Regions from separate parts of the Streptosporangium sp. OZ121 genome, predicted to be linked through region 2. Evidence: predicted binding sites of a transcription regulator. Region 2 holds the regulator's gene; the other holds the start of a gene.
The links. The regulator HrcA, encoded in region 2, represses chaperone genes, less so after heat shock. The targets are predictions, from matches to a motif close to TTGGCACTCTCNNNNNGAGAGTGCCAA.
Positions count from the first base shown of each region.

Region 1 (11,768 bases), on a different contig from region 2:
GAGCAGGGGGGCGAGTACCTGGCCCGCCACCCGGCCGCGGCCCTCGGCCATCTGATCGCGGAGAGGCTGGACCGGCTGGCCGCCGAGAGCCGCCGGATCGACACCGTGCTCGGCTCGATCCGCGGCTTCATCCACCAGTACGACGCCGGCCGCGACTACCAGACCGGCCAGTTCTCCGTGGACCTGGTCGGAGGCGCCGACGAGCTCTACGAGAGCGTGATCGGCATGGCGGTCCAGGCCCCGCCGCTGAGACTGCTGTCGAGCATTCCCGACCGGCGGACGATGAGCGACTTCGCGCACCGCTACGCCGACCAGTGGATCGGCGCCCAGCGCACCGGCCTGCTCGCCTGCCGGGTCACCATCCCGGTCCACACCCTGGAGATCCCCGGCCTGCGCGACAAGCTGGACCAGTTCGAGCAGGCGGGGGCCGAGGTGCGCACCCTCGACGCGGTGCCCAGCTGGTTCCTCGTCGCGGGGGACGACGCCGCGGGCATGCCCGCCCAGTGGGGTGGCGCGCTCGCCGAGAACGCCTACAACTTCCACCTGGTCAGGGCTCCGGTCGTGGTGGCCGCGCTGCGCTCGCTCTTCGAGGAGCTGTGGGCCCGCGGGGCCCGCCTGCCCGGGACCCACCGCGACGACGGGGTGGTCCGGGTGCTGCGGCTGGCCGGCCAGGGCGTCCCCGACGAGATGATCGCCCGGCAGCTGGGCGTCTCGGTCCGCACGGTGCGCGCCAGGTTCGCCGACGCCATGGCCGAGCTGGGGGCGCAGTCCCGGTTCCAGGCGGGGGTGGAGGCCTCCCGGCGCGGCTGGCTCGTCTAGTGCCCCTCGGGCGCCGGAGGCCCGGGGCGACAGGGACCGGAGCGTCACGGCACCGGGGCGACAGGGGCCCGGGCACACCGGGTCCAGGCCCCCGCACCGCCGGAATCTCCGCCTCCCCCACGCCGGGAATCCTTCGCGTGCCGGTGCCGCCGGGCCTCTGACCTGCCCGTGCCGCCCCGGAGCGTCCTACTCGTGCAGTTCGGAACCTGTCTGTCACATCCAGGCCATAAGGTGGGATCGTGCTCGACGATGTCCCTCGCGACCCGTTCGCGGATGACCCCGACGACCCGGCGGCGGCGCTGGGCGATCCCGACGATCCCGAGCCGCTGACGACGGACGAGCGTGACGAGGCCATGACCGACCTCGCCGACGTGGAGGTCTTCCGCTCGTTGCTGGAGCCTCAGGGGGTGCTCGGCCTGGTGCTCGACTGCCCCGAATGCGGGGAGCAGCACTACTTCGACTGGGAGCTGCTGCGCGGCAACCTGCGCCAGATGATCGAGAACGGCCAGCCCCAGGTGCACGAGCCCGCCTACCAGCCCAACCCCACCGACTACGTGAGCTGGGAATACGCCCGTGGTTACGTGGACGGCGTGATCGACACCGAGGAACACCGCTGATCCACGTCGTCGATCAGGGCCGCCAGCAGGGCGACCGCGGCGTCTGAGCCGGAGACGGGCCTCCTGCCGGAGAGCGCCTCCAGGAGTTCGTCGGTCTCGGCGACCGCCGGGTCCTCGTCCGGCCCGTATCTCCGAGCCGGACGTCGCGGGTGAACCGTTGTCATGATCGTTCTCGCTCCGGGTCGTCGCGAGCCCCGCCCCGCGGTTCGGGCCTCCGCTCGCGCCCCCTGCTCGACAGCTCCGCGGTCAAGCTATCGACTCCAGCTCCGCCATCGCTCGTAGCCGGGCCAGCGCCCTGTGCTGGGCCACACGAACCGCCCCTGGTGACATGCCAAGTACATTACCGGTCTCCTCGGCGGAAAGGCCCGACACCACTCGAAGCATGAGCAGCTCGCGCTGGTTGTCCGGCAGCCTCGACAGCAGCCGGCGGGCGTGTTCGGCCTCGATGTAACGCACCACGGTCTCCTCCGGCCCCGGACCCTCGTCGGGCCCGTCAGGAAGGTCCTGGGTGGGCACGGCGGATCGTACGGAGCTGCGCAGCGCGTCGGCCACCTTGTGAGACGCGATGCCGAAGACGAAGGACGCGAACGGGCGTCCCATGTCACGGTAGCGGGGCAGTGCGGACAGCACCGCTATGCATACTTCCTGGGCCACGTCGTCCGCGATGTGATACTGACCGGAAACCCGGCCCAGACGACCACGGCAATATCGGACGACCATCGGCCGCAGTTGCGCGATCAGAGATTCGATCGCGGTGCGATCCCCCTGAACGGCGAGGCTCGTCAGATCCTTGAGATCATCCCTGTGGGCGACCCCATCAGACCTCGTCGCAAGCCTCACCCCATTTTTGGCGTCGGCGACGCATCCCTCGGTCACGTTAGGCATGATGCCCGCCCTGGTAGTGACTGTCGTCATCGCAAACGGCTACGGATTGGTCACATTGAGGCGGAGATAACGGCGCGTAATCGAACGGCGACTGCAACGACTACAGAATGTGCAAATATTTCATTCGATTGCCAAATACGTCGACTATTCGTTAGAACCGCGTTTGGTCTTCTGTCCGGCGCGACGCTTGAGATCGTTTTTCGGTTTACCGCGAAACGCGAACGGCTCGCGCCTCCGGGGAGACGCGAGCCGTTCGGAACCGATGATCGGCCGGTGGCCGATCGGGGGCCGGTCGGTGACCGATCAGTGGCCGTGACCGTGGCCGTGACCCTGGCCGGCGGCGGCCGGGGCCTCCTCCTCGGGCTTGTCCACCACGAGAGCCTCGGTCGTCAGCAGCATGCCGGCGATGGAGGCGGCGTTCTGGACGGCCGAGCGGGTGACCTTGACCGGGTCGATGACGCCCTGGGCGATCAGGTCGCCGTACTCGCCGGTGGCGGCGTTGAAGCCCTGGCCGACGGGCAGCTCGGTGACCTTCGCCGTCACGACGTAGCCCTCGAGGCCGGCGTTCTCCGCGATCCAGCGGGCCGGCTCGACGAGCGCCTTGCGGACGATGGAGACGCCGGTCGCCTCGTCGCCGGTCAGGCCCAGGTCGTCGAGGACCTTGGAGACGTGGATGAGCGCGGAGCCACCGCCGGAGACGATGCCCTCCTCGATCGCCGCGCGCGTCGCCGAGATGGCGTCCTCAAGGCGGTGCTTCTTCTCCTTGAGCTCCACCTCGGTGGCCGCGCCGACCTTGAGCACGCAGACGCCGCCGGAGAGCTTGGCGAGGCGCTCCTGGAGCTTCTCGCGGTCCCAGTCGGAGTCGGACTGCTCGATGGCGAGCTTGATCTCCTTGACGCGGTCGGCGATCGCCGAGGCCTCACCGGCACCGTCGACGACGGTGGTGGAGTCCTTGGTGATGACGACGCGCCGGGCGGTGCCCAGCACCTCCAGGCCGACGTGCTCCAGCTTGAGGCCGATCTCCTCGCTGACGACCTGGCCACCGGTGAGGATGGCGATGTCCTGCAGCATGGCCTTGCGGCGGTCGCCGAAGCCCGGCGCCTTGACGGCGACGGAGGTGAAGGTGCCACGGATCTTGTTCGTGACGAGGACCGCGAGGGCCTCGCCCTCGACGTCCTCGGCGATGACCAGCAGGGCCTTCTTCGTCTGCGCGATCTTCTCGAGCAGCGGCAGGAAGTCCGAGACCGAGGCGATCTTGCCCTGGGTGATCAGGATGTAGGGGTCCTCCAGGATCGCCTCCATGCGCTCCTGGTCGGTCACCATGTAGGGCGACAGGTAACCCTTGTCGAACTGGAGGCCCTCGGTGAACTCGAGCTCCAGGCCCATGCTGTTGGACTCTTCGACGGTGATGACACCGTCCTTGCCCACCTTGTCGAACGCCTCGGCGATCAGCTCGCCGATCCTGGCGTCCTGCGCGGAGATCGTCGCCACATTCGCGATCTCCTTCTTGTCCTCGACCGGGCGGGCCGACTCGATCAGCCGGTCGCTGACGGCCTTGGCCGCGATGTCGATGCCGCGCTTGAGGGAGAGCGGCTGCGCTCCGGCGGCCACGTTGCGCAGGCCCTCGCGGACCATGGCCTGGGCCAGGACGGTCGCGGTGGTGGTGCCGTCACCGGCGACGTCGTTGGTCTTGGTCGCCACTTCCTTGGCCAGCTGGGCGCCGAGGTTCTCGTACGGCGTCTCCAGCTCGACCTCGCGGGCGATGGTCACACCGTCGTTGGTGATGGTCGGCGCACCGAACTTCTTGTCGATGACGACATTGCGGCCACGCGGGCCCAGCGTCACCTTGACCGCGTCCGCGAGAGCGTTCACGCCGCGCTCGAGAGCTCGGCGCGCGTCCTCCTCGAACGACAGGATCTTCGGCATGACAATCCTCTCTATAAGTACGTCGGCGCATCAAAGCCCCGGGCGCTCTCGCGACCCGGGGCTCGATACGTCATCTTTGTGAAGCGAGAACTACTTCTCGATGATGGCGAGCACGTCACGAGCGGAGAGCACGAGGTACTCCTCGCCGTTGTACTTCACCTCGGTGCCGCCGTACTTGCTGTAGAGGACCACGTCGCCCTCCTTGACGTCGAGCGGAATCCGCTTCTCGCCGTCCTCATCCCAGTTGCCGGGGCCCACCGCGAGGACCTTGCCCTCTTGCGGCTTCTCCTTGGCGGTGTCCGGGATGACCAGACCGGAAGCGGTGGTCTGCTCGGCCTCAAGCGGCTGGACCACAATGCGGTCGCCGAGCGGCTTAACGGGAACCTTGGTGGCGGTCGTCACGTCGGACCTCCCCTTCAGATTTGAATGATCTAGAAGAGGCGACCAGCGGTCTGCCGTCGCGGGTGTCAGACCTGCCTCGTCGCATGTATTTGGCACTCTCACCGGGAGAGTGCCAATACGGAACAGTATGCAAGGTGGCCTTGACAGTCAACACGAAGCACCCCTTCTCCGCTTCACGCGAACGTCAAGGCAGGTGGAAGCCCCTCGCGAAGCCCTACGGCCGAGGCGGTAGCGTCGGCTGGTGTGAATCTCGACGCATTCCGGGAACTCCTGACCCCGCGCGGCCAGGAGGCCCTGGGCGCGGCGGCCGGGATCGCCGGCGACGACCCGGTGGCGGCGGTGACCAGGTTGAGGAAGACCTACGACGCGGACCTGACCTCGGCGGCGCTCACGCAGGCCACGCTCCGGCTGCGCGCGAGGGAGAAGTTCGGGGCCGACGCCGATCTCATGTACTTCACCCGGACGGGCCTGGAGCAGGCCACCCGCCGGGAGGTCGCCGACCATCGGGCGCGGCGCGTCCCCGCGGGCTCGCGGGTCGCCGACGTCTGCTGCGGCATCGGCGGCGACCTCCTCGCCCTGGCCAGGGCCGGGTGCTCGGTCGAGGCCGTCGACACCGACCCGCTCACCGCGGCGATCGCCCAGGCCAACGCGGACGCCCTGGGCTTCGGCGACCGGGTCTCGGTCCGCGCCGCCGACGCCTCCGCCCTGGACCCGGCCGCCTTCGACGTCCTGTTCGCCGACCCGGCGCGCCGTACCGCGCGGGGCAGGACCTTCGACCCGATGGGCTACTCGCCGCCCTGGCCCGCCGTGCTGGAGATGGTGGCCAGGGCCCGGGCCGCCTGCCTGAAGGTCGCCCCCGGGATCCCGTACGAGTTCGTCCCCGAGGGCGCGGAGGCCGAGTGGGTCTCGTACAAGGGCGACGTCAAGGAGGCCGTGATCTGGTGCGGCGCGCTGGCGGGCGAGACGGCGCGCAGGGCGACGATCCTGCCGTCGGGCGCCACGATGACGCCCGATCCGGCCCTCGGCGCCCCCGGCACCGGCCCCGCCGGTCGCTACATCTACGAGCCGGACGGCGCGGCCATCCGGGCCCATCTGGTGGCGGAGATCGCCGCGGCGGTCGGCGGGCACCTGCTCGACCCGCAGATCGCCTACATCACCGGCGACGTCGCGACGCCGACGCCGTGGGCGTCCCGGTACGAGGTCCACGAGACGCTGCCGTTCTCGCTCAAGCGGCTGCGGGCGGCGCTCCGCGAGCGCGGCGCGGGCAATGTGACGATCAAGAAGCGCGGCTCCGCGGTGGACGTCGACCGCCTCAGGAAAGAGCTCCGCCTTTCCGGTGAGGAATCCGCGGTCGTCATTCTCACCCGAATCGGCGACCGGCCTTTCGCCTTCGTGTGCGGCCCCGGCTGACCGGCCGGATCGAACCCGTTCGACCAGCCGGAGTCAGTCCTGGTTGACCAGCCAAAATAGTCAATTCTTCCAGCCAACCGGCAATTCCTCTCTTTTAATCTCGCTGCCGGAAAACCTTGATCCAGAGGCTAAGGTTGCCAGGCGGGAGTTCTCTCTCGCCTGCGGTTTCCTATCGTTCATCAGCAAATCCCATCAAATCCAACCGCGCGGCTGAGCGTCGGCGAGTGAAGGAGCTCTCGGTGGATCACTCCGACCACACCCTGCTCCAGGCAGGCAGCCAGACCGCCATCTCCGACCGGATGCGCGAGCTCCTCGCCCGCGCGGCGCAGGACCACGTCTACGAGCAGCGGACCCAGGGCGCGGTGCTCGACGAGATCCGGCAGCGCCTGGAGGGCATGGAGTGGCTGCTGCGCGAGGTCAGGGAGCGCGAGATCGGCGGGCTGAACGGCACGCTGGAGTCCGTCCACGGGCGCCTGGACGACATCGCCGCCAAACCACCCTCCTGGGCCGAGGGCCTGGCCCAGCACGTCGAGGCGGTGCGTGACCACGTCGACGCCGTCGGCGAGCGGGTCGACTCCCTCGGCCGCCGGGTCGAGACCGTCCGCGACCGGGTCACCCCCCTCGGCGAGCTGCCGAGCCTGTGGACCGACCTCGGCACCGTCGGCGAGAGCGTGGACGAGGCGCTCACCCGCCTGCGGGCGATCTCCGAGGGCACCCTGGGCCTCGACGAGCAGGTGCGGCAGCTGGCCGAGCACCTCGGCAGGCTCCAGGCCGACATGGGCATCGCGGCGCACCGGTTCAGCCGCCTGGACAGGGCCCTGGCCGACCTCTCCCAGCGCACCGGGCGCATCGAGGCGGGGATGCTCGACCTGTCGGCGAGCGTCCAGCAGGCCGTCGGCACCGCCGCCGACCGGATGCTGGCCGCCGTCGAGCAGGTCAACGGCAAGGTCGACCTGGTGAGCGGCAGGGTCGAGCAGGTGGGCGCCAGGGTCGACCTGGTCGTGCCCAGGATCGACGAGCGCGCCGCCGCCGTCGAGAACCGCGTCGACAGCCGCATCGACCGGCTGGAGAGCCATCGCATGGCGGCCGGTGGCCGCTTCGACACCCTCGACGAGCGCCTCGACGACATCGAGGGCCGCCTCACCGGCCGGATGGACGTCATCGACTCCCGGCTGTCCACACTGGACGGGCACGCGGAGAAGTCCGCCGAGCGCCTGGAGAGCCTGGACGAGCGCCTGGAGGTCCTGCCCGCCGTCCTCGGCGTCGGCGCGCTCATCGGCGTCCAGACCGACGAGCAGCGCGAGCGCTTCGACTCCCTCGACGAGCGCGTCATCCGGGCCGAGGCCGCGCTGGCCCCGCTGGCCGAGACGCTTCGAGCCCTGCCCGACCGTGACCAGCTCTCCGAGGCGCTGAGCGAGACCGTGGAGCCCGCGCACACCGACCTCACCCGCCGCCTGGGCGCCCTGGAGGAGACCATGCTGGCCCTGGCCGAGGCGCTGCTCAGGCCCACCAGGGCCGACAAGGACTGACTCCCGGGGCCCTCGCTCCGGGTGTCCCCGGCCTCACCGGCCCGCGCGGGCCCCGTACGGCCGTCGTCAGGCGCACGATCCCGCCACGGACCCGCCACGGACCCGCCACGGGCCACGTCTCACCGGCCCGCGCGCCGTCTCCGATCGGCGCCCGGCTCCCAGCGGTCCCCGGACCCGTACTGCCGTCGTCAGCCGGCGCGCGCGGCGCCGCCCCTGTGGCTCCCGTCGCCTTCGACGGTTCTCGCCTCGTAGCACAGGTTGCCCCTGACCACGGAGAGCAGGGCCAGCAGTTCCTCGATCTGCCGGGCCGTCAGCCCACGGGTCATCCGGCGATGGACCTCAGCGAGGACCCGGTCCACCTCGGGACGGAGCGCGTGCCCCCTGGGCGTGACGTCGACGATGCTGATCCGCCGGTTGGCCACGTCGGGCCTGCGGCTGACGAACCCGCTGCGCTCCAGGCGCTGCAGGGTCTTGGTCATGGTGGACACGTCGATGCCGATGATCCTCGCCAGGCTGTTCTGCGACTGGGGGCCGTTGTCCCACAGGGCGATCATCACGCGCTCCTGGCCCGGGTAGAGGTCGATCTCCCCGAGAAGGTTGGCGAGCAGCACGCGGTGGCCGCGCGTCGCGTTGGCCATCAGGCAGTTGAGGTCGCTGTCGTACTCATCGCAGTTCCTGGTGGCCTCACCGTACGTCCCGGCGGCGTCCCCGCCGTCTCCCGTCACGCCCCCGACCGCGCCCTCGGCCCTGTGCTCGATCACGTCCCCGGCCGTGGCGTCCTCGTAGGCCGCCAAGCCCTCGGTCACGTCGCGCTTCTCGTCGATCAGCGGCTCCGCCATGTTCAGGTCCTTCCGTCCTTCTCAGACTACCGGCTTGCATGTTGGCCGACCAAGTTGTAAAACTGCATATTGGCTAGCCAAATTGGCCAGCCAACCAAGGAGTCGTCATGCCTTTCACACCGTTCTCGCTCGCCGGTCTCCAGCTGCCCAACCGCCTGGTGATGGCACCCATGACCCGGTCGCGGTCCTACGTCGACGGGATCCCCTCGTCGCTGAACGCCCTTTACTACGCCCAGCGAGCCTCCGCGGGCTTGATCATCAGCGAGGCGATCCAGCCCAGCTCCGCGGGGCAGGGCTACATGAACACCCCCGGCCTGCACACCGACGAGCAGGTGGCCGGGTGGCGCGAGGTCACCGACTCCGTCCACGCGGTGGGTGGCAGGATCTTCGCCCAGCTCATGCACTCCGGCCGGATCGGCCACCCCGACAACAGCGGCCACCTGCCCATCGGGCCGTCCGCCGTGAGGCTTGAGAGCCAGATCTTCACCCCCTCCGGCATGCAGGACAACCCCACCCCGCTCGAGCTGACGACCGCCCAGGTCGAGTCGACCATCCAGGACTTCGCCGACGCCGCCGAGCGCGCCATGGACGCGGGCTTCGACGGGGTCGAGCTGCACGGTGCCAACGGCTACCTCGTCCACCAGTTCCTGTCGCAGAACGCCAACCTGCGCGAGGACCACTTCGGCGGGTCGGTGGCCAACAGGATCCGCTTCGGCGTGGAGGTCTCGCGGGCGATGGCCGACCGGATCGGCGCCTCCAAGGTCGGCGTCCGGTTCTCGCCCGGCAGCGGCGCGGGGGGCCTGATCGAGGACGACGTGCACGAGGTCTACCCGGCGCTGGTCTCCGAGCTCGCCGGCCTCGACCTGGCCTACCTGCACCTGCTGCCCAGCACCTCCGACGACCTCAACCAGCGGCTCGTCAAGTCCTGGCCGAACGCCCTGATCGTCAACGACCACTCGATCAGCGACCCGGCGACCCGGATCGAGCGGTGGCTGGGGCGCGGCGCCGACCTGATCGCGCTGGGCGCGTCGTTCATGGCCAACCCCGACCTGCCGATCCGCCTGCGCCTCGGCGCCGAGCTCAACCAGCCCGACCACGCCGCGGCCTTCGGCGGCGACCACCGCGGCTACACCGACTATCCGGTGCTGGCCCTGCACCCCGCCTGAAACACCCCGCGCACGCCGCCCAGGACACCCCACGCTCCGCCCGGGACACCCTGCCGGGAAGAGCCCGCGCAGCCGCCGCCCGACGGGGGCGCGACGGCCGAGGGGGCACGCGTGACCGGCGCACCCCCACGAGGAGCGAGCCCGTCAGACGTGGACGGTGGTGACGGGCATCGAGGAGTCGGCGGGGATGTCCAGCCGCGACGGCGCGATGCCGGCCGTCACCAGGTCGGAGCCCAGGGCCGCCACCATGGCGCCGTTGTCCGTGCACAGCCCGGGGCTGGGAACCCGCAGCCGGACCCCGGCCGCGTCACAACGCTCCTGGGCCATCGCGCGCAGCCGGGAGTTGGCCGCCACCCCGCCGCCGATCAGCAGGTCCTGGACGTCGTACTTGGCACACGCGCGCAGCGCCTTGCGGGTCAGCACGTCGACGACGGCCTCCTGGAACGAGGCCGCCACGTCGGGCACGTGGACCCGCTCGCCCGTCTTCTCCCTGGCCTCCACCCACCGGGCCACGGCCGTCTTCAGGCCGGAGAAGGAGAAGTCGAGCGTCCCGTCGTCGTACTTGCCGCGCGGGAACGCGATGGCCGCGCCGGAGCCGTCACGGGCCGCCCTGTCGATGTGCGGCCCGCCGGGGAACGGCAGGCCGAGCACCCTGGCCACCTTGTCGAACGCCTCGCCCGCGGCGTCGTCCACCGTGGACCCCAGCGAGACGACGTCCCTGGCGACGTCGGGCACCAGCAGCAGGGACGAGTGCCCGCCGGAGACCAGCAGGGCGATGCAGGGCTTGGGCAGCGCCCCGTGCTCCAGCTGGTCCACCGCGACGTGCGCGGCGAGGTGGTTGACGCCGTACAACGGCACGCCCAGGCCCAGCGAGTACGCCTTGGCGGCGGCGACGCCGACCAGCAGCGCGCCGGACAGGCCGGGCCCGGCGGTGACCGCGATCGCGTCGACGTCGGCGAGGCGCAGCCCCGCCCGCCCCAGTGCCAGCTCGACGGTCGGGGTCATCGCCTCCAGGTGCGCCCTGGAGGCGACCTCGGGCACCACCCCGCCGAAGCGGGCGTGCTGCTCGACGCTGGAGGCGATGGCGTTGGCCAGCATGGTGTGCCCCCTGACGATGCCGATCCCCGTCTCGTCGCAGGAGGTCTCGATCCCCAGGACCACCGGTTCGTCACGCATGGAGATCCTTCCTCATCATGATCGCGTCAGTGCCGTCCTCGTAGTAGCGGCGGCGCAGGCCGATCCGCTCGAACCCGAACCTGTCGTAGACGGCCTGCGCGCCCGGGTTGTCGGCGCGCACCTCGAGGAAGACCGACACCGCGCCCCGGCGGGCGGCCTCGGCCAGCAGCTCGGCCAGCATGGCGCCGCCGACGCCGGTCCGGCGCCACTCGGCCAGCACGGCGATGGTCTGCACGTCGGCCTGGTCCCCCGCCGCGGCGAGGCCCGCGTAGCCGACGATCACGCCGTCGACCAGGGCCACCACGTAGTGCCTCGTCCTCGGCTGGTCGTCGAGCTCGCCGCGGAGCATGCCCTCGCTCCAGGCGTCGGCGGGAAAGGTCTTCCGCTCCACCTCCATGACCGCGGGCAGGTCGTCGACGGTCATCCGGCGCAGCACGGCGGTCATGCCGTGACCCTCTTGGGCGCCGAGGGCTCCTTGGCGTCGGGGCGGCGCAGGTAGATCGGGCGGGGCGGGCCGAGCACGGGGTGGGTGCCGCTCTCCACGGCCTCACGGACGCCCGGCTCGCCGAGCAGCCCGGCGGCGAGCGCCGCCATCGCGCCCGCGTGGGGGTACTCCGGCACGTCGAGAAGCCGGGAGGCGCCGACGACCTCGGCGTACATCCGCGCGCCCGCGCCGGCCAGCGGGAGCTCGGCGGGCAGATCCTGGGGCCGGTCCACCGCGGGGCCCGACAGCCGGGTGCGCGCGTCCCGGTAGTGGCCCCAGAACACCTCCTTGCGCCGGGCGTCGGTGGCCACCAGGAACGGCTCGGCCGACCCGCTGCCGTACGCGAGCGCGTCGAGGGTGCACACGCCGTACGCCGGGACGCCCAGCGTCGTCGCGAGCGCCTGGGCGGTCACCAGACCGACCCGGAGCCCGGTGTAGGGGCCGGGGCCCGAGCCCGCGACGACGGCGGTGACGTCGCCGAGCGAGGCTCCGGCCTCCCGGAGGACCGTCTCGAT
Region 1 covers NZ_JBPXMC010000018.1:149,995-161,762, reverse strand. The annotation lists gene ACTOQ1_RS28220 (LuxR C-terminal-related transcriptional regulator) at 1-819, shown strand, start outside; gene ACTOQ1_RS28215 (DUF5319 family protein) at 1,059-1,436, shown strand; gene ACTOQ1_RS28210 (anti-sigma-D factor RsdA) at 1,397-1,600, opposite strand; gene ACTOQ1_RS28205 (sigma-70 family RNA polymerase sigma factor) at 1,683-2,321, opposite strand; gene groL (chaperonin GroEL) at 2,625-4,247, opposite strand; gene groES (co-chaperone GroES) at 4,338-4,649, opposite strand; gene ACTOQ1_RS28190 (class I SAM-dependent methyltransferase) at 4,893-6,059, shown strand; gene ACTOQ1_RS28185 (hypothetical protein) at 6,299-7,588, shown strand; gene ACTOQ1_RS28180 (MarR family winged helix-turn-helix transcriptional regulator) at 7,777-8,427, opposite strand; gene ACTOQ1_RS28175 (alkene reductase) at 8,535-9,593, shown strand; gene tsaD (tRNA (adenosine(37)-N6)-threonylcarbamoyltransferase complex transferase subunit TsaD) at 9,738-10,769, opposite strand; partial or broken gene rimI (ribosomal protein S18-alanine N-acetyltransferase) at 10,762-11,226, opposite strand; gene tsaB (tRNA (adenosine(37)-N6)-threonylcarbamoyltransferase complex dimerization subunit type 1 TsaB) at 11,211-11,768, opposite strand, start outside.
Region 1: a site for HrcA is predicted at 4,739-4,765, ahead of groES (co-chaperone GroES). Genes of this name have one in related genera too.

Region 2 (11,768 bases):
GGCCGCTGCGCGTCTGGAGCACCGCCGCCGCGACGACCCCGGCGGTCGAGGTGCGCAGCACCGTCGGCCCGAGCAGCGCCGGCACCGCCTTGGCCTCACGGAACGCGGCGATCTCCTCGCCCGAGACCCCGCCCTCGGGGCCGACCACCACGACGATGTCGCCACCGGCGGGGAGGGACAGGCCGGACAGCGGGGCGGTGGCCTCCTCGTGCAGCACCACGCCCAGCGCCGCCGCCGACAGCAGGCCGGCGACCTTCGCGGTGGACGCGAGCTCCGTCACCTCCGGCAGGTGGAAACGGCGCGACTGCTTGCCCGCCTCGCGTGCCGTGAACCGCCAGCGGGCCAGCGCCTTGGCCGCCCGTTCGCCCTTCCACTGGGTGACACACCTGGCCGCGGCCCAGGGGACGATCACGTCGACCCCCGCCTCGGTCATCATCTCCACGGCCAGCTCGCCCCGGTCGCCCTTGGGCAGGCCCTGGACCACGACCAGGCGCGGTGACGGCACGGGCACGTCGTGGCGGCGCAGCACCTCGACCCGGAGCGAGTCCCTGCCCGCCTCGGTCACCACGCACTCGGCGACGGAGCCCGCCCCGTCGGTCAGGTCGAGCCGCTCCCCCGCCCGCAGCCGCCGTACGGCCGCCGCGTGGCGCCCCTCGGGACCGCCGAAGACGAACGCCGGCCTGGCCAGGTCGGCGGGGTCGGCCAGGAAGACCGGGACGGTCATGGGCCGTCGGAGCAGGACGGGCCGGGGCGCCACGCCCCGGAGCCGGCCCGGCGCGGGTGACACGCCCCTGGGACGGCCGGGGCGGGACGCCCCGGCCGCACGCGGGCCAGGCCTCGACGCGACCGGGCTCGGGCCGGGTCAGCGGCCATTGAAGGCGTCCCGCAGGCGGGAGAAGAAGCTCTGCTGCCCTGGGGCGAACTTGCCCGGCGGGCGCTCCTCGCCGCGGAGCCTGGCGAGCTCCTTCAGCAGCTCCTCCTGCTCGGCGTCGAGGCGGGAGGGGGTCTCCACGTTCACGTGGATCAGCAGGTCGCCGCGGCCCGTCTCGTTCAGGCGCTGCACGCCCCGCCCGTAGAGCGGGATCGTCTGCCCCGACTGCGTGCCGGGACGGATGTCGAGCTCCTCGGCGCCGTCGAGCGTCTCCATGGTCAGGATGGTGCCGAGCGCGGCCGCGGTCATCGGGATCTGCACGGTGCAGTGCAGGTCGTCGCCGCGCCTCTCGAAGATCTCGTGGGGACGCTCGACGATCTCCAGGAACAGGTCGCCGGGCGGGCCTCCCCCCGGGCCGATCTCGCCCTCGCCGGCGAGCTGGATGTGGGTGCCGTCCTCGACCCCGGCCGGGATGCGGACCTTGATGGTCCGCCGGGTGCGGACCCGGCCGTCGCCCGAGCACTCCTGGCAGGGGTTGCGGATGATCGACCCGAAGCCGCCGCACTGGGGGCAGGGGCGGGAGGTCATGACCTGGCCGAGGAAGGACCGGGTGACCTGGGAGACCTCACCCCGGCCGTGACACATGTCACAGGTGTCGGGGTGGGTGCCGGCCGCCGCGCCGGAGCCCGTGCAGACCTCGCAGACCACGGCGGTGTCGACGACCAGCTCGCGGGTCGTGCCGAAGCCCGACTCGCGCAGGTCGAGCTCGACCCGGATGGTGGCGTTGCGCCCGCGCCGGGCACGGGAGCGGGGACCCCGGCCACCGCCGCCACCGGCCGCGCCGAAGAAGGCGTCCATGATGTCGCTGAACGGGAAGCCGGCACCGAAGCCCCCGGCCCCCGCGCCGCCGCCCGAGGCGAACGGGTCGGCACCCATGTCGTACATCTGCCGCTTGCTGGAGTCGGACAGGACCTCGTAGGCCTGCGTGATCTCCTTGAAGCGTTCCTGGGTCTCGGGGTCGGGGTTGACGTCGGGATGCAGCTCGCGCGCCAGGCGCCGGTACGCCTTCTTGATCTCTTCCGCACTGGCGTCACGGCGCACCCCGAGGGTGCCGTAGTAGTCGCTCTTAGCCACTTTTCGTTGACCTCTTATGATGCAGCCAGGATCTGGCTGACGTAGCGTGCCACCGCGCGCACCGCGCCCATCGTGACCGGGTAGTCCATTCGCGTCGGGCCCAGCACACCGAGCCGGGCCAGTTGCTTGTCCCCAGAACCGTATCCGGCGGCGACGATGGACGTGCCCTGGAGTCCGGTGTAGGGGTTCTCCGAGCCGATCCGCACGGTCAGCGCCGAAAGGTCGGAGGTCTCACCGAGCAGTCGCATGAGCACGACCTGCTCTTCCAGAGCCTCCAGCACGTCGCGGAGCCCGACGGTGAAGTCGGCTCCCGCGAGGTTGGCGGCTCCGGCAAAAACGATCTTCTCATCGTGCCGGTCCACCAGGGACTCCAGCAGCACTGACAGGATAGTGGCAGCGAGCGGCCGGTCTTCCGCGGGCAGCCGCTCCGGCAGGTCGGCGACCTTGTCGGGGACGCTGGTGAGCCCGCACCCGTCGAGGGAGGCGTTGAGCATCGCACGCAGATGGGCCACGCGCTGCTCGTCGACGACGTCGGGCAGCTCGACCACGCGCTGCTCGACCCTGCCGGTGTTGGTGATGAGCACGAACATCAGCCGGCGCTCGCTCAGCGGCACCAGCTCGACGTGCCTGACCGTCGAGTGGGTCAGCGTCGGGTACTGCACCACGGCGACCTGCCGGGTGAGCTGGGCCAGCAGCCGTACCGTCCGCATGACGACGTCGTCGATGTCCACCGCGCCCGCGAGGAAGCTCTCGATGGCCTTGCGTTCCGCGCTCGACAGGGGTTTCACCTGCGAGAGGCGGTCGACGAAGAGCCGGTAGCCCTTGTCGGTGGGCACCCGGCCGGCGCTGGTGTGGGGCTGGGCGATGTAGCCCTGCTCCTCCAGCACCGCCATGTCGTTGCGGATCGTCGCCGGGGACACCCCCAGGTTGTGCCGGTCCGCGAGGGCTTTCGAACCCACCGGCTCGTTGGTGGACACGTAGTCCTCGACGATGGCGCGGAGCACGGCGAGCTTGCGGTCGTCGACCAACGTGGTCACCTCCCTGCCTGCGTTCAGAGGGAAACACGAGGTTTGGCACTCTGTGTTCCCGAGTGCCAAGTGTACGGCCCCGGTGCGGAAGGCGCGATAAGCAAGAGCTGCGGATGATGACGGCAAGCCGTTGTCAAGTCAACTGCTATCGCGATCCAAGCGGCACCCATCAGAATTCGGTCATGTCCAACGATTTCGGTTCTTATCCGGGCGACGCCTCCCGCAGCCCCGGTTACGGCGGCCCCCAGCAGCCGTATGGCCAGCAGCAGTACGGCCAGCAGCCCCCCTCGTACGGTTACGCGCCTCCCGGTTACGGCGCCCCGCAGGGACCTCCGCCCCCCACCGGGAAGATCAAGCCCGGCATCGGGTGGATCGTCGGGGTCTGGCTGCTCGCCCTGGTCAGCATCATCGTCGGCATCGGCGGCTTCGCCGGCGGCCTCGTCGGCGCGGTCACCGACGCGGCCCCGACGCAGACCTTCGCCCCCGGCGAGGCCAAGACGGTCACGATCGACCCGGCGGACAAGCCGGCGATCTACGTCGCCACGGGCGGTCCCACCCAGTTCGAGTGCACGCTGAAGGGCGGCACGGGCACCCCCAGGCTGCAGAAGCCCGACATCCAGCAGACCGTCGCGGGATCCGACGGCGTCACCTGGGAGATGGGCCTGCGGGTCGGCGTGGACCAGGCGGGCGACTACCAGGTCCAGTGCTCCGCCGATCCCGCCGAGGGCACCAGGTTCGGCGTGGGCAAGGAGCTCGCCGCCGACTCGCTGGTGGGCGGGGTGGTCGCCCTGTTCGTGATCCCCGGCGTCGGGATCCTGCTCGCCATCGTCGTGACGATCGTCGTACTGGTGAAGCGGAGCAACGCCCGCAAGCGCCGGGCCGCCGCGGTGCCGGTGGGGCAGTGGGGACAGCCGGGACCCTACGGCGGGTGACGGTGGTGTTTGCTAGCGTCCCACCTGATCCCCGGCGAGAGAGGGTGGGCGGTCGGTGATGTACGAGCGTGACGTTCTGGCGGGAGACTGGCGGCGCCCGCGCAGGGGGACCATCCCCCGGGTGCCCGCGGAGCTCGACCTGGTCGTCGAGGACGCCGACGGCGGCTTCTGCGGCGCCGTGGTGGCCTGCGACAAGGAGGCCGTCACCCTGGAGGACCGCTTCGGGCGCCGGCGGGTGTTCCCGCTGGAGCCGGCCGCGTTCCTCCTGGAGGGCAAGGTGGTGACGCTCGTACGGCCCGCCGCGGCACCGCGCGGTCCCCGGCGGAGCGCGTCGGGTTCCATCGCGGTGGAGGGCCTGCGGGCCCAGGTCGCCAAGGAGAGCCGGATCTACGTGGAGGGCGTGCACGACGCCGCGCTCGTGGAGAAGGTCTGGGGGCACGACCTTCGGGTCGAGGGCGTGGTCGTGGAGTACCTGGAGGGGGTCGACCACCTGCCCTCGATCGTCGAGGAGTTCGGCCCGGGGCCGGGGCGGCGGCTGGGCGTGCTCGTCGACCACCTGGTCCCCGGCTCCAAGGAGAGCCGGATCGCCGCGCAGGTCTCCTCACCGCACGTGCTGATCGTCGGGCATCCGTTCGTGGACGTCTGGCAGGCGGTCAGGCCGCACGTGCTCAAGATCCCTTCCTGGCCGTCGGTGCCGCGCGGCGTGCCCTGGAAGGAGGGCGTCATCGCCGCGCTGGGCTGGAACGTGGAGCCCGGCGCCGCATGGCGCCACATTCTCGGATCGGTCACGACATATGCCGATCTAGAGCCCGAGCTCCTCGGCCCCGTCGAGGAGCTGATCGACTTCGTGACGGTTCCCGGCGAGGACGGCCAGGCCGTCTGACCCGTCAGGGCCGTCAACCCATCAGGAGGGGACATGAGCGAGAACCCCGAGGACCCGCAGGGCGACGACCGGACGCGGCGCATCGGCGATCCCCCGCCCGGCCACACGTGGCCTGGCCAGGGTGCCCCGCCCCCCGGCCAGGGCTACGGCGTGCCTGACCAGGGGTACGGGCAACCCGATCAGGGCTACGGCCGGCCCGGGCAGGGCTACGGGCCACCGAGTCAGGGATACGGGCAGCCGGACCAGGGCTACGGGGGCTACGGGGGCTACCCGCCGCCCGCCTCCCCGTACGACGCGGGCGGCTACCAGCCCGGATACTCCCAGTACGGCGCGTACGGCGCGGCACAGGGATACGGCTACCAGGCCCCGCCGGGCACGTACGGCCCGCGGCCCGGCAGCGACGACACCACCATGTCGGTGCTCGCCCACCTGCTGGGGCTGCTGACCTCCTTCGTCGGCCCTCTGGTGCTCTACCTGGCGAAGAAGAACGAGTCGCCCTACGTGCGCGACCAGGCCGCCGAGGCGCTCAACTTCCAGCTCACGGTGCTGATCGTCTACTTCGTCTCCTGGATCCTGGCGTTCGTGCTCATCGGTTTCGTGCTGATGTTCTTCCTCTGGGTCGCGTCGATCGTCATGGCGATCGTCGCCGCGGTGGCGGCCAACCGGGGAGAGAGGTACCGCTATCCGATGAACATCCGCTTCGTCAGCTGACCTGTCCGGGCCCGGGGTGGAGCCTCAGGTGAGGTCGCGGACCAGGGCGTCGGCCAGCAGGCGGCCGCGCAGGGTGAGCACCGCGCGGCCCGCCTTGAACGGCTCCACCTCCAGCAGCCCGTCGGCCAGCGCGCGGGCGACCACCGGGGGGCGTTCCAGCTCCTCGAGCGGGAAGCCCCGAGCGAGCCGCAGCTCCAGCATCAGCCGTTCCACCGCCCGGTCCCGGGGGCCCAGCACCTCGCGCGCGTGCGCGGGCGAGGTGCCCGCGGCCAGGCGCTGGGCGTAGGCGGCGGGGTGCTTGACGTTCCACCAGCGGGTGCCGCCGATGTGGCTGTGCGCCCCGGGGCCGACGCCCCACCAGTCGCCGCCGGTCCAGTAGAGAAGGTTGTGCCGGCAGCGCCCGGCCTCCGAGGTCGCCCAGTTGGACACCTCGTACCACTCGAACCCCGCCTCGGCCAGCATGGCGTCGGCGATCAGGTAGCGGTCGGCGGCCACGTCGTCGTCGGGCATCGGGAGCTCGCCGCGCCTGATCCTGGCGGCCAGCCTCGTCCCGTCCTCGACGATCAGCGAGTACGCGGAGACGTGGTCGGGGCCCGCCTCGATCGCCGCGGCCAGCGAGGCGCGCCAGTCGTCGTCGCTCTCCCCGGGCGTGCTGTAGATCAGGTCGAGGTTGACGTGGTCGAACCCCGCCTCCCTCGCCTCCCGTACGGCCCGCGCGGGGCGGCCGGGGGTGTGGCGGCGGTCCAGCACCGCGAGCACGTGCTCGCGGGCGCTCTGCATCCCGAAGCTCATCCGGTTGAACCCGCCCGCGCGCAACTCCGCCAGGTAGGCGGGGTCCACCGACTCGGGGTTGGCCTCGGTGCTCACCTCGGCGCCGGGGGCGAGCCCGAACTCCTCCTCGATCGCCCGCAGGATCCGTACGAGGTCTCCGGCGGGGAGCAGGGTGGGGGTTCCCCCGCCGAAGAACACGGTCTCGACGGGGAGGTGCGCGGCGCCGAGGTTGGCCCGCGCCCGTCGTACCTCGTCGACGGCGGTGTCCGCGTAGTCCTTCTGCGACGCGCCGGGACCGAGCTCGGACGCCGTGTAGGTGTTGAAGTCGCAGTAACCACACCGGGTCACGCAGAAGGGGACGTGGACGTAGAAGCCGAAGGGGCGCTCGCCGAGCCCGGCGAGCGCGCTCTCCGGGAGCTCGCCCGAGGCGGGCGCGGGGTCCCCGTCGGGAAGTGTGGATGGCACGCCCCAAGTCTGCCGCCTCCTCCGCGATGCCCGGTACGCCGAGGATCCGGTGCTCAGGGACGCCGAAGCGCCACCCCCGAGCGTCAGATCTCGTGCTCGTCCCGCACCGGCAGGCCGTACCGCCGGGCGAGGGGGTTCCACAGCTTCAAAAAGCCCCGTTTGGCGGTGGTCGCCTCGCCGGAGAAGGCGAGACCGCGCCGGTAGTCGTCGTCGCCGCTCCAGGCGCGGCCGCACCCGGCCTCCTGGCGGGTCGCCCAGGCGAGGAACGCCTCGTCGGCGTTGAACGAGGCGGTCAGGGCCCTGGTGAGGCGCGCCTTGACCGCGTCGCCTCCGTCGAGCTCGCCGGTGTCCAGCGCGTCGACCTGGACCACCTGCTCGCGGCGGGCCGCGGTGATCCGCTGGAGCGTGGCGAGCCCGGTGGCGGTGCCCTCGCAGGAGCGCAGCTGGTCGAGGGCCGAGCCGAGGCCCGATCTGGAGCCGCCGCTGTCGGCGAGCAGGGCGTCGAGGACCCTGGCCTGGGTCTCGGCGTCATGGGGCCCCTGGGGAGCGCGCCCCGCCGGGGGTGTCCCGGCCTCGGCCTCCGCCCGGTCGCCGGTCGTCGCCGTCCGGATGCCGCCCGCCACGGACGTCTCGCCGCCTCGCGGGGTGAGCCAGAAGGACCCCGCGGTGGCCAGCGACATCGCGAGGACCGTGACCGTCGCGACCAGTGGCCAGACCTTGCGATCCCCGCGTGGCGGCCGGTCCCGGCCTCGGTCCGGCGGCGGTGCCGGAGCCCGGTCCCCCGCCGGGGGTTGCCGGGGCCGCTCGTCCCGCTGGGGGGGACGCTCGTCCGGGGGGAGATGCTGCTGCCAGTCGGCGGGATCCTGCCGCCACTCCTCCGGCGGGACCCGGGTCTCGCCCGCGGGGACGTCCCGCGAGGGCTGAGCCGGTGGAAACCGGGCCGGTGAGGACTGATCCAGCGGAGGCCGACCCCCCGTCGGCGCCCCGCACCCGGGGCATCGCGACAGCCCGCGCACAGGGGTGCCACATCGGTTGCAGAACGCCTGCTGCTCCATGCCTTCCCAAGTTAGCCGAAGCATCCCGCCGTCCACCGGTCAAAACGCCGTTGGCCGTTGACGGCCAGATCCCGCAGGTCTACGATCCGGGAAAACTTAAAGGAAAGTTTCCTATAAGTTACTTATTTCAAGCAGTGGAGAAGCCCGTGCAGAGACTCCTCCGTAAAGTGCTCGCGGCAGCCCTCGCCGCGGGTCTCGCGGCCGTGGCCGTGCCGGCCACGGCCCAGGCCCAGACCCCCCGGGAGCACGGTGACCGCTACAAGCGGGTCGCCTACTTCATCCAGTGGGGCGTCTACGGCCGCAACTACCACGTCAAGGACATGGAGACCAGCGGCGCCGCCGCCAAGCTGACCCACATCAACTACGCCTTCGGCTTCGTCAACGCCGGGGGCGACTGCTACTCCCCCGACCCGTGGGCCGACTGGCAGCGCCCGGTGCCCGCCGAGCAGAGCGTGGACGGCGTCGCCGACGCCGAGGGCCAGGCGCTCAACGGCAACCTGAACCAGCTGAAGAAGCTCAAGGCCAAGCACCCCGGCCTCAAGGCGCTGATCTCCCTCGGCGGCTGGACCGGTTCGAAGTACTTCTCCGACGCGGTGCTGACCCCCGAGGGCCGCGCCAAGCTCGCCTCCTCCTGCATCGACCTGTGGCTCAAGGGCAACCTGCCCGGCACCGCGGCAGGCACCGGTGCGGGCGTGTTCGACGGCATCGACCTCGACTGGGAGTGGCCCGGCTCCTCCGGGGCCGACGGCAACATCATCCGTCCCGAGGACAAGCGGAACTTCACCCTGTTCGTCACCGAACTCCGCCGCCAGATGAACGAGTTCGACCGGCGCACCGAGCTGACCGCCTTCCTGCCCGCCGCCGCCGCGAAGATCGACGCCGGCTTCGAGGTCCGCGACGTCTTCAGGCAGCTCACCTTCGCCACCGTTCAGGGCTATGACCTGCACGGCTCGTGGGAGACCGTCACCGGCCACAACGGCAACCTGTTCAACGACCGGCGCGACCCCCACCCGGTGAAGTACAGCGTGGACCAGACCGTCCGCGACTACCTGACGCGCGGCGCACCCGCCAAGAAGATCGTGGTGGGCGTACCGGCGTACGGCCAGGGCTGGACCGGCGTCACCGGCGGGAGGAACGGCCTGTACGGCACCGCCACCGGCCCCGCTCCCGGCACCTTCGCCGCCGGAAGCGAGGACTACAAGATCCTCGTGAACAAGCCGGGCAAGCGCTACCGCGACCTGCTGACCGGATCCGTGTGGCTCTACGACGGCAACGAGTTCTGGTCCTACGACGACCCGGCCTCGCTGCTCCAGAAGGCGGCCTACATCCGCCTGAAGGGCCTCGGCGGCTCGATGATGTGGTCCATCGACCAGGACGACACCAAGGCGTCGCTCACCTCGGCGCTCTACAGCGTCCTGCGCTGAGCGACCCCCTCATACCGGGCGAGGCCGCAGGATCTGGGTCATCAGCGGCCTCGCCCGCACGTTCTTCCTCCCCGGTCTCCTCCCCCCGGGCGCCCTTCACATCTGGCCGAGCCGGTGCGGGGGCGGTGCGGGGTGGACCGAGCCGGTCGCGGGACGGGCCCGGGGTGCCTGGGGGAAGCGCCTACTTCTTGGCCTTGTCCGTGGAGGACTCGGTGGACAGCGCGGCGACGAACGCCTCCTGGGGAACCTCGACGCGGCCGACCATCTTCATCCGCTTCTTGCCCTCCTTCTGCTTCTCCAGCAGCTTGCGCTTGCGGGAGATGTCGCCGCCGTAGCACTTGGCGAGGACGTCCTTGCGGATGGCGCGGATGTTCTCCCGGGCGATGACCCGGGCACCGATGGCCGCCTGGATCGGCACCTCGAACTGCTGCCTGGGAATGAGCTCGCGCAGCTTCTTGGCCATCTCGACCCCGTAGGCGTACGACTTCTCCCGGTGGACGATGGCGCTGAAGGCGTCCACCGCCTCGCCCTGGAGCAGGATGTCGACCTTCACCAGGTCCGACTCCTGCTCGCCCGAGGGCTCGTAGTCCAGCGAGGCGTAGCCGCGCGTACGGGACTTGAGCTGGTCGAAGAAGTCGAAGATGATCTCACCGAGCGGCATGGTGTAGCGGATCTCGACGCGGTCCTCGGACAGGTAGTCCATGCCCTGCAGGTTGCCCCGGCGGTTCTGGCAGAGCTCCATGATGGCGCCGATGAACTCCGAGGGGACGAGCACGGTCGTCTTGACCATCGGCTCGAAGACCTTCTCCACCTTGCCGGTGGGGAACTCCGAGGGGTTGGTGACGACGACCTCCTTGCCGTCCTCCATGATCACTCGGTAGACCACGTTGGGCGCGGTGGAGATGAGCGAGAGGTTGAACTCGCGCTCCAGCCGCTCGCGGACGATCTCCATGTGGAGCAGGCCGAGGAAGCCGCAGCGGAATCCGAAGCCCAGGGCCGCGGAGGTCTCCGGCTCGTAGTCCAGGGCGGCGTCGTTGAGCTGGAGCTTGTCCAGGGCCTCGCGAAGGTCGGGGTAGTCGTCACCGTCGATCGGATACAGGCCGGAGAAGACCATGGGCTTGGGGTGCTCGTAGCCGCTGAGCGCCTTGAGGGCCGGACGCGTCACGGAGGTCACCGTGTCGCCGACCCGCGACTGGCGGACGTCCTTCACGCCGGTGATCAGATAGCCCACCTCGCCGACGCCGAGCCCCTTGTCGGCGATCTTCGGCTCGGGCGAGATGACGCCGATCTCCAGCGTCTCGTGGGCCGCGGTGGTGGACATCATCAGGATGCGCTCGCGCTTGCCCAGGTGACCGTCCATCACCCGGACGTACGTGATCACGCCGCGGTAGGTGTCGTACACCGAGTCGAAGATCAGCGCGCGGGCGGGCGCGTCGGCGTCGCCGACCGGGGCCGGGACGTTCGCCACCACGTGGTCCAGCAGCTCGCGGACACCGATGCCGGTCTTGCCGGAGACCTTCAGCACGTCCTCCGGCTCGCAGCCGATGAGGTGGGCGATCTCCGCGGCGTACTTCTCCGGCTGGGCGGCGGGCAGGTCGATCTTGTTGAGCACCGGGATGATCGTCATGTCGTTGTTCATGGCCAGGTAGAGGTTGGCCAGGGTCTGCGCCTCGATGCCCTGCGCGGCGTCGACCAGCAGGATCGCGCCCTCACACGCCTGGAGCGACCGGGAGACCTCGTAGGTGAAGTCGACGTGCCCGGGGGTGTCGATCATGTTGAGGACGTAGTCGGTGTCGCCGACCTTCCACGGCAGCCTGACCGCCTGCGACTTGATCGTGATGCCGCGCTCGCGCTCGATATCCATCCGGTCGAGATACTGGGCGCGCATGGAACGGTCGTCGACCACTCCGGTGATCTGCAGCATGCGGTCGGCGAGCGTCGACTTGCCATGGTCGATATGCGCGATGATGCAGAAGTTGCGGAGCACAGCGGGGTCGGTCTGGCCAGGCTGAATGCGCACCGGGGTCCGTTTCAACAGATTGATGACGATCATACGGCTGGCATGCCAGCCGTCTTCCATGGTGACATGTCCGGGTGATTGCCCGGACCAGAGCACGGCGCGGCCTGCGGTTCCTCGCTATGGTGGCGGCCCTGCTCCTCGCGCTTCCAGGGGTGGCCGTGGCCACCCTCACCCTGCAGTTTACCGGGACACCCGCCCCATGGGCGAAGACGACCGGCCACGACGCCCTGTGGCTGGGCCACGCGTGGGTCGACGGCCGCAAGACGGCCGACGACGTGCGCACCCTCGCCGCCCGGCTGCGAAAGACCGGGATCAAGGACGTGTACGTCCATTCTGGCCCGTTCGACCCCGACGGGACACTACCTGTCGGCAAATATCCGAAGGCGGCCGACTTCCTGAAGTGGTGGCGCGAGGAACTCCCCAAGGTCAGGGTGTCGGCCTGGCTCGGCCAGAAGGTCGACGGCGTCCTGGACC
Region 2 covers NZ_JBPXMC010000013.1:74,504-86,271, forward strand. The annotation lists gene ACTOQ1_RS23205 (16S rRNA (uracil(1498)-N(3))-methyltransferase) at 1-724, opposite strand, end outside; gene dnaJ (molecular chaperone DnaJ) at 863-2,005, opposite strand; gene hrcA (heat-inducible transcriptional repressor HrcA) at 2,020-3,033, opposite strand; gene ACTOQ1_RS23220 (hypothetical protein) at 3,216-3,965, shown strand; gene ACTOQ1_RS23225 (DUF3097 domain-containing protein) at 4,024-4,848, shown strand; gene ACTOQ1_RS23230 (DUF4870 domain-containing protein) at 4,882-5,559, shown strand; gene hemW (radical SAM family heme chaperone HemW) at 5,584-6,795, opposite strand; gene ACTOQ1_RS23240 (hypothetical protein) at 6,879-7,475, opposite strand; gene ACTOQ1_RS23245 (glycoside hydrolase family 18 protein) at 7,997-9,274, shown strand; gene lepA (translation elongation factor 4) at 9,456-11,327, opposite strand; gene ACTOQ1_RS23255 (hypothetical protein) at 11,369-11,768, shown strand, end outside.